One region of the Rahnella sp. P4_A8 genome, then DNA from elsewhere that is predicted to be linked to it. Evidence: predicted binding sites of a transcription regulator. Region 1 holds the regulator's gene; each other region holds the start of a gene.
What was found. Region 1 encodes Fur, which represses iron uptake genes when iron is present. Its sites were predicted from a motif close to ATAATAATGAGAACNACTATCAA; they were not measured.
Positions count from the first base shown of each region.

Region 1 (4,292 bases):
TACCAAATGCCGTCAGCAGAATCACTTTGCTAAATGACGTCAGATGGGTGGATTGCCGTTGTGCCGCATCAAAATCGACAGCGATCTGACCGCTGACTTTCTCCATCGATGAGCCAAAGCTGCGGCTCAGTGCAGGTACGGTGGAATTGGCTAGCTGGTTATAGGACTCCGTATTTTTGCTGCGGGCTGCGTCGAACAATGGCGTGACGCCCTGCGTGATCAGATTTTCCCAACTGGTGATCAATTCCTGCACGGAGGAATCTTCCAGCCCCGGATGCGGTGCCGCTTTAAAACTGGCCAGTGCCTGCGTCAGCCCGCTGAGTGATTGTTTGGCGGTATCAAAAATTTCCGGACCTTTTGACGGATCGGCCTGAAGCTGTGCCACGGCGCGGCTCAGGCGCGTCACGGTACGAAAATACTGATCATTTCCTTTATTGATCAGCGCCATATTGTTGACCAGCTCGGTACTATTTTTGGTATTTTGGGTCAGTGTGTCCAGTGAGGTGACGGTGTAAAGGGAAACACCTGCCCACATGACGCAAAAGATGCCAAGAATGGTTAATAAAGCGGCCCTGATGGTGATATTTTTTAAAAACTGCACGATATGCCTCTCTCGAAACATGTCTGTTTCTGGCCTGAGGATTGACGGGGATGCGGAGAATCAAGACAGGTAACCAGCAGGCAAGTGCCCCAGGACATGTTTGAACACCTCTCCGGGCATCGATTTCTTTATTATGTTGAGATTGCTCCCGAATCATCTATCGGCGGAATGTTCTCGAAATTTAGTATTGTGACGACTTATTTCTCAAACTTGCTTTTGACCTCATTAACCCTGAGGTTAATTCGCCGCAGGTGAAAGCACACAAAGGCGATAACACTTAAAAATATTGCCCGATAAACTTATTTCCCAGTTAAGAAGGCGAGCAGAAGCATATTCTCCGCCGCACGAGTTTGCTATCATCTGCATTATTATTGCCTGCGTTGCAGAGCACTTCATTGAGAACAAGAGGTTAGGTAATCTTATGGCCGTTGTAGGTATCTTCTTTGGATCCGATACAGGTAACACCGAAAACATCGCAAAAATGATCCAGAAGCAATTGGGTAAAGATGTTGCAGAGGTGCATGACATTGCGAAGAGCAGCAAAGAGGATCTGGAAAAATTCGATATTTTGCTTATCGGCATTCCAACCTGGTATTACGGTGAAGCGCAGTGTGACTGGGACGACTTTTTCCCAACGCTGGAAGAGATAGATTTCGAAGGTAAGCTGGTGGCACTGTTTGGTTGCGGTGACCAGGAAGACTACGCCGAATATTTCTGCGATGCGCTGGGCACCGTGCGCGATATCATTGAGCCACGCGGCGCAGTGATTGTCGGACATTGGCCTACCGAAGGTTACCACTTTGAAGCATCTAAAGGCCTGGCGGATGATAAGCACTTCATAGGACTGGCAATTGACGAAGATCGTCAGCCCGAACTGACCAGCGAACGTGTTGATGCCTGGGTGAAACAGATCACAGAAGAACTTAGCCTTTCTGAAATTATTGGCTAAAAACCCTGTTGGCCCTGAGGATTTATTCTACAATTGAAGGGCCAAACTATTACTGAAATTAACAATTTAACTGCTACAAAATTGTAACTTTCGGTCGTATCAAGGTACACTGAGTTCCTCTGTTTTTTCTATTGATCAAGTCGTTGCATTCCAAATGTGACCGGCAATTTGTGATCTTTATTAACAGGCTGTCGTTGACGAGAATTGGCACATTGCGTTAAACGAAGAGACTAAACGAATAATTTTGTGCCGCCGATGCCACAGGCTGCATGCCTCAACTTGATTAGCACATAGTAACAGGACTGAATCCGCATGACTGACAACAACACCGCACTGAAGAAAGCCGGCTTAAAAGTCACGCTTCCGCGCCTCAAAATCCTGGAAGTGCTGCAAGCGCCGGAAGGTCATCACGTTAGTGCGGAAGATCTTTACAAGCAACTGATTGATATGGGTGAAGAAATTGGCCTGGCGACGGTTTACCGCGTTCTGAACCAGTTTGACGACGCCGGTATTGTCACCCGTCATAACTTCGAAGGCGGCAAGTCCGTATTCGAACTGACCCAGCAACATCACCACGACCACCTGATCTGTCTGGATTGCGGTCGTGTGATCGAATTCCGTGACGAATATATTGAAGGTCGTCAGCGTGAGATTGCTAAGAAACACGGTATCAAGCTCACCAACCACAGCCTGTATCTGTACGGCCACTGTGAAGCAGGCGATTGCCGCGAAGATGACTCTTTGCACAACGATAAACCTGCGCAGTAATCTGCACAGGCTTTGACTAAATTAACCGCTGAAAAGCGGTTTTTTTATGTCTGATATCGACGCAGATTGAGCCCGGATAGCAGGCATAAAAAACCCCGGCAAGCCGGGGTATGTTTCGCTGCTGAGATTCACGGCTTAGGTGAATTGTTCGTTTTTATTTCCTGCCAGATTTTCCCGCAATCAGCAGCATATGCCTGACCGTCGCCAGTTTTACGCGCCGTCAGACATCGCTGATAATCCACCACGCGCACCGTCTCCTGTTCTGCAAATTGCTGGTGGGCTTTTTCCTGTTTCAGTTTATTCAGTAACACCTCGCAGGATGCCAGTTTGTCCGGATTGCCTTCTGACGTATTGATACAGGCACGGTAATCTTCCCGCGTTTGGGATATTTGTGCCTGATCGGCGGTGGGTGCACAACCGGCCAGCAAAACAGCCGAAACCATGATCATCAGTAATTTATTCATCGACATAGCGACCTCAGAAAATAGTAAATGGAGCGATAACGATGAATTTCACGTCTTTTTCATCCTGGAAAATGTTGCCGTAACCGCCGCCCCAGCTCGGTATGTCCGAATGGTTGTCGTACTGGGTGTAATGCAGTTTGAACAACGTCCCTTTGGCGCGCCCTTCCTGAATGGTGTACAGCGCATCCAGGCTCCATGCGCTTTCTTTCAGACGCTGGCTCTGGTCATAAGCGGCGTTGGTGCTCGGTTTGGCATCCCACGCATAGACGTACGAACCACCGACCGCGAACCCCGGCAGGTCCCATTTCGCCAGATCATAAAGCACGCCGGCATATACTGCTTTTTCACCGTTGGCGTTGAAGTCCGAGCGGTTGTCCCACCACACATCAAGACGGCCGTTTGAGGAAGAATAAGTCGGGGTCATGCGCTGCAGGAAGTAGCCCTGATTCCCTTCCGCTTTCACCATCGTCCCTTCCAGACGCCAGTTAAACTGCCCGGTGGTATAGCCAAAGGTCAGTGCCTGCAACCATGCCAGACCGTCATACAGACTGTTCGGATCATTCTTGTCACTGATGCGGTCTTCTGCACCATAGAACTGATAGCTGGTGGTCAGCGGATTGCCCAGCAGATCCATTTTGTACGAGGCCTTAGCAAAGTACTGATCGACATAACTTTCAGCCTGGCCAAATGCGCCTTCCAGTACGAAGTCATTTTTAAAATCATATTTCGCACCGAGCGAATGAATATAAGAAACGCCGGTTTTCTTGTCATTCTGGCGGAAATCATCCATTTCCAGATGCCACGGCGATTTATATTCATCAGCCCACATATAGGAGAAACTCAGTTCACCCGGGTCACCGAAATCGTGTTTATAACCGGCTTCCGCACCGCGATACGTACCCGGCATAAAGCTCCAGTGCGGTGCGATCAGCGTCTGTCCGGTAGGCTGAATATACCCTGCGTGCCCCCAGAATCCGCCATATTTGAATTTACCGGCTGCCTTATAAAGACTGACCCCACTTTTATCCCCGGAGTAATCTTCGTCGTAGGCGCGGTTGCTGTTAGAAAAGGCGATTTCGTTGGGATGGCCGCTCTCGCTGCTCTCGGCCATTTCAATCGCCGTAAAGGCTGCGATATCAATACCAAACATGTCCCAGGCATAGCCGGAAGAAAAATCGAGGTTCAGGTTAGCGGTAGAATGCGAAAGGTTGGTTGTATAGTCTTTGTAGTGGTCACTCGCCGGATCCATGTCCTTGCGGTCACGTTCACGCTGCCAGTAGTACACACCGCCGGTCAGTGTGGAATCATCAATAAAACCGGCTGCTTTGGTCCCTTGTGAAAACATCATTCCGCCACCCAGTAAGGTGCCGGCGAGAGAATACATGGCAGGTTTCAGGTAAGCCGATCCCCTGCCCCTGTTACGGTGCTTGTGCATAGAGATTCCTCATGTTGACTAAAAAAACGAGCAAAACCCAAACGGGTATAAAAAGCGGTCGCCAGAGGCGTAACC
Region 1 is NZ_JBFUHK010000019.1:55,835-60,126, forward strand. Features, by position in the region: gene AC1DUO_RS12335 (methyl-accepting chemotaxis protein) at 1-601, opposite strand, end outside; gene fldA (flavodoxin FldA) at 1,023-1,550, shown strand; gene fur (ferric iron uptake transcriptional regulator) at 1,863-2,318, shown strand; gene chiQ (ChiQ/YbfN family lipoprotein) at 2,447-2,782, opposite strand; gene chiP (chitoporin ChiP) at 2,796-4,166, opposite strand.

Region 2 (4,292 bases), on a different contig from region 1:
AAATTTGGTGCTCATGACGCCCATTGAGCTGACGCCCATTTCACCGTCGCCTTTGCTGGCTTCGATCGGGTTCGACAGCACGCTGATGCTGAAGGTATCTTTCAGACCCTGCCAGGTTTCTTTTACCGCGCCGCCCAGTTCATCGAACAGGTTAAAACTGGCCGCATCGAAGGCTTCATTGGTGATGTGTTCGGCGGTATATAGCGTGTTCAGCGTACCGACCACCACCTCTTTTGCCATCGCACCGGTGACCAGACCCACGGTCGCCTGCCAGTTGTCAGGATGTACGCCCATCGGCGAGAGCACCGGTGTCAGCACTTTACTGACTGACGCCAGCGCCGAGTCATTGATGTTATCCACCGCCTTGCCGCTGAACGAGAAACTGTTCAGTGCGCCGATGAAAATACTGGCAATCACGATCACCTTACCGGCGCGCAGTACGAAACCTTTCAGACGTTGCCACGTTTGCAGCAGCAGGCTTTTCAGGTGCGGAACGTGATACACCGGCAGTTCCATCACAAACGGCGAGGCTTCGCCGCGCATGATGGTGTATTTCAGCAGCAGTCCGGTCAGGATAGCGACCACGATGCCCAACAGATACAGCGAGAACACCACGGATGCGCCGTCCTGCCCGAAAAAGGCCGCAGAGAACACCGCAAAAATCGCCAGACGTGCGCCGCATGACATGAACGGCGCCATCATCACGGTGATCAGCCTTTCACGCGGCGCATCCAGCGTGCGGGCACCCATAATAGACGGCACGTTACAGCCGAAACCGACAATCAGTGGCACGAAGGATTTACCCGGCAGGCCGAGCGACTGCATCAGCCTGTCCATGACGAACGCGGCACGTGCCATATAACCGGAGTCTTCAAGGAACGACAGAAACAGATACATCATGCCGATTTGTGGCACCAGCGGCAGCACGGTATTGATACCGCCACCCAGCCCCTGTGCCAGAAAAATGGTCAGCCATTGCGGGAAATGCAGGGTAAAGCCAATCCACTGCATGCCCTGAATGAAAATCGCGGCGGAGCCGATATCGAAAATCGGCTGCAGCGCACCACCGATGTTGATGGCCAGCACGAACATCAGATACATCACCAGCAGGAAAATCGGTACGCCCAGAAAGCGGTTGAGGATCACGCGATCGAGCACCTGCGTCAGTTTATTCGGCGCCGTAAGGTGGGAGTTGCTGATCTCTGCGCAAAGCGCCGCGATGCTCTGATAACGCGCATCGGCGATCAGCAGTGCCGGATCGTCCAGTTTCTGCTCAGCCAGCCGGGCTCTCACCTGCGGCAATAATGCCTGTGCGTTGCCTGCGTGCGTCTGGCTATAAATATCCCCTTCAAGAATTTGCAGTGCCAGCCAGCGGCGTTGTTGCAGCGCCATGGCTGGCGGCATTTCGGCGGCCAAGACATCGACTTCCTGTTGTAAAACCGGATGATATTGCACACGTTCCAGCACAGCCACTTGTGGCAATTCGTCGATGGCGGCTTTCAGTTCTTTGATGCCGCTGGCACGGGTAGAAACCAGCGCCACCACAGGGCAACCCAGACGAGCAGACAGCGCAGGGATATCAATATTGATGTTCTGGATTTTGGCGATATCCAGCATGTTCAGCGCCACGATGCATGGCACGCCCAGTTCCAGCAGTTGCAGTGTCAGGTATAAATTGCGCTCGAGGTTTGAGGCATCGACGACGTTGATCATCAGATCCGCGTCGCCGCTCAGAATGTAATGGCAGGCAATTTGTTCATCGAGCGAAGTTTGCTCGGAAATGGTGGTCAGGGAATAGGTACCCGGTAAATCCACCAGCGTAATCTGGTGCGCTGCGGTGGCAAACTGACCTTCTTTGCGCTCGACGGTCACGCCTGCCCAGTTACCGACACGCTGGCGTGAACCGGTTAACTGATTGAAAAGCGTGGTCTTACCTGAGTTTGGGTTACCAATCAGGCCGATCGTTAATGGTTTCATTCGATAAAATCTACGTGTCAGAAAAGGTAAACATGCAAGCCCGGGGCCGCAGCGAAAAATGAACTGTCAAAGGCCTGATGTTGGGATCAGGCCATCATCTCGAGCTGGAGGAGATCGAGGTCTTTTCTGCGGACGACGAGGCTGGTACGGCGGGTTTCGATTTGTACCGGATCACCCATCGGCGCAACGCGGATAATGTTGAAAAATGACCCCGGTAACATCCCGAGTGACAACAGTTTCTGCCGGTAAGCCGGGCTGATTTCGTGTGAAAAGCCGGTAATTTTATAAGCACGTTTTGATTGAAGTTGCATAGTTCCTCGCGAAGCATTCAGGCATTTTGGGGGCAGCGTGACAAAGGTTACGCCGCGCTTCCGTGCCCGGTGATCTCACTTAACTGCGAAATATTGCTCAGAAATTGTCCATGGTGCGAAATTGTCAGCCTGTGGCTGACGGCGTATTGAATACGCAAAGAAGTACAAACGAGAATAGTTATCATAATTAGTACGCGTATAGAGACAAAAGAAAAGAGGGGGTGCCTCTTCACGGGAATCTCCACCGCGTCGCTATCGTATGCCTGCCGGATGGCCGATTTATTGATTTACCTCAGTGATTGATTCATTAAGACAGAGTTTAAAAAGTGTCGAAAAAAGATACATAAAAAAAGCCGCTGGATATCAGCGGCTTTGGTGTGGCGGGGAAAAACGAAGAATTAACGTTTTTTGCCGAGCGCGGCGGCCAGAGCATCGGCCATCGCGTTATTGCCTGCTGGCGCGGCATTGCGGCCCGACGGTTTGTTTGGCGCGTGGCGTTTCTGATTGTCTCGTGAATCTGACGCTGGCGCGGAAGAACGGCGCGCGGGTGCTTCGCCCGGTTGCTCGTCCAGTCGCATGGTCAGCGCGATACGTTTGCGTTGCAGATCGACTTCCATCACTTTGACTTTGACGATGTCGCCGGCTTTCACCACTGTGTGGGGATCTTCGACGAATTTGTTCGCCAGTGACGAGATGTGAACCAGGCCGTCCTGATGGACACCAATATCGACGAACGCACCAAAGTTGGTGACGTTAGTGACAGAGCCTTCGAGGATCATGCCCGGCATCAGGTCGTTCATGGTTTCAACGCCCTCGGCAAAGGTCGCGGTTTTAAACTCTGGACGCGGATCGTGCCCCGGTTTTTCCAGCTCTTTGATAATGTCGGTGACCGTCGGCACACCGAACTGCTCATCGGTGAATTCGCTGGCTTTCAGGCCACGCAGCACATTGGAATCGCCCATCAGTTCTTTCAGCGCCAGCTGTGTCGCCGCCAGAATGCGTTCCACTACCGGATAGGTTTCCGGGTGAACTGTCGAGGCATCAAGCGGGTTGTCGCCGTGGTTGATACGCAGGAAGCCCGCGCATTGCTCAAAGGCTTTTGGCCCCAGACGGCTGACTTTCAGCAACTGTTCGCGGTTACGGAACTGACCGTTTTCGTCGCGCCAGTTAACGATATTCTGCGCCATCATGCGTGTCAGACCGGCCACGCGGGTCAGCAGGGGAACGGATGCGGTATTGAGATCAACACCCACGGCGTTCACGCAGTCTTCGACCACGGTATCGAGTTTTTTCGCCAGCTGAGACTGGCTGACGTCGTGCTGATACTGACCAACACCGATGGATTTCGGGTCGATTTTCACCAGCTCCGCCAGCGGATCCTGTAATCGACGGGCGATAGAGACTGCGCCGCGAATAGAAACATCCAGATCCGGGAATTCCAGCGCCGCCAGTTCGGAGGCGGAATACACCGATGCACCGGCTTCACTGACAATCACTTTCTGCGCTTTTACCGCCGGGAACTGTTTTTGCAGCTCAAGGAAGAAGCGCTCGGTCTCGCGGGACGCGGTGCCATTACCGATCGCCACCAGTTCGACATTATGTTTGATGCACAGCGCGGCAACCTGTTGTGCGGCTTTTGCTGCCTGACCGGTATGGGGATAAACCGTATCGATATCCACCAGTTTGCCGGTGTTATCCACAACGGCGACTTTTACACCGGTACGTAAACCCGGATCGAGACCCATAGTGGCGCGCATACCGGCGGGGGCGGCCATCAGCAAATCGTGCATGTTGCGGGCAAAAACGTTGATCGCTTCATCTTCGGCGCGTTCGCGCACGGTGCCCATCAGCTCGGTTTCGAGGTGCAGCAGCACTTTGATACGCCATGTCCAGTTGACCACGGCACGACGCCAGACGTCAGCAGGCGCGTTGTTCAGGCGCAGGCCCAGATGGTCGACGATCAGTTGTTCGGCATAGCTTTCTTTTGGCGGCTCGTCATGCTGC
Region 2 is NZ_JBFUHK010000005.1:91,528-95,819, reverse strand. Features, by position in the region: gene feoB (Fe(2+) transporter permease subunit FeoB) at 1-1,977, opposite strand, end outside; gene feoA (ferrous iron transporter A) at 2,064-2,288, opposite strand; gene AC1DUO_RS04535 (Tex family protein) at 2,687-4,292, opposite strand, start outside.
Region 2: the regulator Fur is predicted to act here: its motif matches at 2,457-2,479, upstream of feoA (ferrous iron transporter A).

Region 3 (4,292 bases), on a different contig from region 1:
CAAAAGTTAAGGTTTTCTTAAACAAGGTGTTAGCCCTTAAAACCCCCTCCCAGCCTCCCCCTTCGCAGGGGGAGGAGCTGAAAAAATCTATCAGAAATCATAACCTACTGTAGCAACCACGGTACGTTCCTGACCCCAGTAGCAGTAGCTGGTGCCGTAACAGGCTGCGACATATTTCTTGTCGAACAGGTTGTTAGCATTCAGCTGCACATACGCGCCTTTCAGTTGCGGATTGAACTGCACCAGATTCATACGCAGTGACGCATCAACCAGCGTGGCAGAAGGCATGTGGCGGGTGTTTTCGTTATCCGCCCATTGTGTGCCGATGTAACGCACACCTGCACCCATATCCACACCAATCGGCGTGTTGTACTGACCCCAGATGGAAGCCATTTGTTTTGGCGTCACATACGGCGTGTTGCCGTTGTTCTCAGCCGCATCACGGATACGCACTTTGTTGTAGGTGTAACCGGCCATCACGTTAAAGCGTTCGGTAACCTGTTTCTTAGCTTCCAGCTCAAGACCCTGTGAGCGGATTTTACCTGCCGGCTCGTAGTAGCTGCCGACTACCACGCGGTTACCCACGTCTTTTTGCGTCAGATCATACAGCGCCGCGGTGTACATATCGGAAGTGCCGACCGGCTGGTATTTGATCCCGGCTTCGTATTGCTCACTCTGCATCGGTTTCAGCAGCGTGCCGTCAGCGCCTGGCAGGGCAGATGGCGTCATCGCCTGGCTGTAGCTGACGTACGGTGAAATGCCGCTGTCAAAGGCGTACAGCAGGGAAGCGCGGCTGTTGAAATGACTGTCTTTACGTTCGCTGTTGCTGGTGGTGCCGTAGATGCTTTCGTAACTGCGGCTGGAGGTTTTTAGCGTGTCGTAACGGCCTGACAGGGTCAGATACCATTTGTTCCAGTTCATCTCATCTTGCAGATAGGTACCCATCTGCTCATAACGGTTTTTACCGCGTTTATGACTGTAATAATCCAGTGCATCACCGCCAACGCCAGTGTACGGGTTGAGGTTTTCAGCGTAAGCAGCGTCAGATTTCACATCATTGATAAAGTGGGAGTAATCGAAACCGATCACCACTTTATGTGCCAGTTCGCCGGTCGCGAAATCCGCTTCGAGCTGGTTATCAATCGCAAAAGTATCCAGCGAGGACTTCTCACCGGAATAATAACGACTCATCTTGGTACGGTCCGCATTCCAGCCCGCCTGATACACCTGATCCAGTTCGGTGTTGGAATGGGTGTAGTTGGCGTTCTGGCGGAATGACCAGACGTCGTTAAACGCGTGCTGGAATTCGTAGCTGTAGATTTGCTCCCAGCGTTTGAACTGGTTGCGGGTGCTTTCGCCATCGAAGAAACCCCGGCTCAGTTTCTGCCCGTAGAGGCTGCCGTCAGCCGGAACCGCGGCGTGGTAGCCACCGGACGGATCTTTTTGCAGATATGCGCGCAGTAAAAGCGAGGTATTTTCATCCGGCGTCCACAGCAACTGTGGCGAAATCGCGTAACGCTCTTCACGCTGGTGATCGTACTGCGTATCGCTGCTGCGGGTCATCCCGGTCAGACGGAATGCCAGCTGATCGTTGATGGCATTGGTGTAATCGAATGCGCCGCCTTTGGTATTTTGCGTGCCACCGGAAAGCTGGAAGTGACCTTCTTCAGCAAACTGCGGGCGCTTGGTGGATTCCACCACCACACCGCCGGGAATGCTCTGGCCGTAAAGCGCAGAAGACGGTCCTTTCACCACATCAATACGTTCCAGGAACCACGGATCAACCTGAATGGAGTTATAGGTCGAGCCATCGCTCAGGATCCGCAGGCCATCGAGGAAGGTGTTGTTGACGTCACCGCCGTGGAAACCGCGCAGGGAAATGGTGTCATAACGCGTTGCGCCGCCGGCAAAGTTGGTGAATACGCCTGGCGTGTAGTTCAGTGCAGCGTTAACCGTGGTGGCGTTCTGGTCAGTCATTTGCTGACGGGTCACAACAGAAACGGCCTGACCGGTGGTGATCAGCGGCTGATCCGTTTTGGTCGCACTTTTACTGGTTTTCGCGCTGTAACCCTGCGTCGGAGCATCGGCGGTATCCGCAGGCGCGGCTTTGACAATGACGGTGTCTTCAGCAGCCATTGAGGCAACCGGCATTGCCAGCGCGCACATAAGCACCGAGCGTTTGAGGGGGAAAGCCAACAACATATTCATAATCCCTATAAATAACTCAATAATGATTGAGTGATTAATTGATGCGTGTGTAATAAACCCAAAAGCCAACATGTGTTCCGCACAAAAGCATGACGTGCGAAGGGCAGTCACTTAACCGAAACGTGACGGATGTTAAACTTAATGATAATTGTTATCATTATTATTTTACAAATTCAAGGGAACTTTACGCCAAAAATGTGAAGTGACGCATTTTTAACCTGATGAAAACGAGGGTTTTTTAATTGCGGCAATAAAAATCTGAGCAAAATGGCCGGAAGTGATTAGGGTTAATAGTGAGTTTTTTAATCATGTTCTCTATGTAAAATTCACGGCCGGGAGGCGAAAATGGGTCAGGGGAGTCCGGAGGAATACAGCAGGAAATGGGCAGCGGTTGACAACTATCTGGTGAGTCATTTAGTGGACAGCGATCCGGTTCTGGATCAGGTACTGAAAAACAATCATCAGGCCGGTTTACCCGCACACGATGTAGCACCCAATCAGGGAAAATTACTGGCGCTGTTCGCCCAAATCATCAGCGCACAGAAAGTCTTAGAAATCGGCACGCTCGGCGCTTACAGCACTATCTGGCTGGCGCGGGCGTTACCGGCGCTCGGAAAAGTCGTGACGCTGGAAGCCGATCCGCATCATGCGCGCATCGCACAAACCAACATTGAGCTGGCCGGTTTGCAGGATAAAATTACCTTACACACCGGGCCTGCGTCAGAAACCTTGCCCACGCTCGCGGCGGAAGCGCCGTTTGACCTGATTTTTATTGATGCCGATAAACCCAGCAATCCGCTTTATCTGGAATGGGCGCTGAAATTGTCGAAACCGGGGACATTAATTATTGGCGATAATGTGGTGCGGGACGGCGCGGTGGTGGATCCGTACAGCGACGACGCCCGGGTGCAGGGTGTGCGTCGCTTTATTGAGATGATTGAACAGGAACCGCGTTTATCAGCGACCGCGCTGCAAACCGTCGGCAGCAAAGGCTGGGACGGTTTTGTGCTGGCGCGGGTCACCGGTTAACAGGGCTTAACGCGCCAGACCAAAGCCAATATCAAACAGCGGATTTTCGCTGTCATGTGGCATATCGGATTGTTGTCTGAGCACGGCTTCTTCAGACGATGGCAGTTCAAACGGCAGCTTACCGGTATAGGCTTCGGTGCTGGTCAGGCGCGTAAACAAAACGGTATCGCTGACACCGAAATTGCCGATAATCACTTTCGCTTTGTCCTTCACGTTGGTCAGGATCGCCGGACGGTCGAGATAAACGGTGACGATTGTCGGCACTGCTTTGCTGGCTTTCACGATCGCCTGATAATCCGCGTTGTCACCGGTAAAGGCCAGCGAGCCTTCGTGATGGTGCTTGCCAAAGAACCAGGCTTTATGCGGTTGCTCGTACGGGGCATGGGCGCGGATCAGCGCAATATCGGCTTTCTCCGGCGCATCCACCACGGTAAAACCGGCTGCCGTCGCGGCCTGCGGTGCTATGCCGTACAGCCAGATCTTTTTGCCCTTTTTCAGCGGTAACACATCATCGGTGTTTTGCAGCAATACCAGTGAATGTCCCTGCGCCGAATTGGCTTCTTTTTGCCAGTCAGCGCGCCCGACGGTTTGGGTGGCTTTCTGCACATCGACATACGGATTTTCAAACAGTCCGGTCTGGAATTTTTGCTCAAGAATACGCACAACAGATTCATCCAGGCGCTGTTCAGTCAGTTGCTTTTCATGCACTGCGCTGACCAGCAACTGTGAGTCGGTCACGCCGCCAAACTGATCGACACCCGCCAGCACCGCCTTCACGAAACGCTGTTGCGGCGTCAGATTCTCGACACCCCACGACATGCCACCGGGCACCGGTTCTTTACCTTCCGGCGAACCGTTCAGGCATTCGTTTTCGCAATTGCTGGTGATCAGCCAGTCGCTGAGAATGACGCCTTTGAAACCGTATTGTCCGCGCAGAATGTCGGTCAGCAACTGATGACTGAATCCGGCACCGACCTGTTCGAGCGGTTTGCCGTCCACGGAAACATTTTTCAGGATTGAATATGTCGGCATGACGCTGGCGACCTTGGCTTCAA
Region 3 is NZ_JBFUHK010000047.1:4,550-8,841, forward strand. Features, by position in the region: gene AC1DUO_RS18530 (TonB-dependent siderophore receptor) at 91-2,202, opposite strand; gene AC1DUO_RS18535 (O-methyltransferase) at 2,554-3,237, shown strand; gene AC1DUO_RS18540 (glycoside hydrolase family 3 protein) at 3,244-4,292, opposite strand, start outside.
Region 3: the regulator Fur is predicted to act here: its motif matches at 2,350-2,372, upstream of AC1DUO_RS18530 (TonB-dependent siderophore receptor).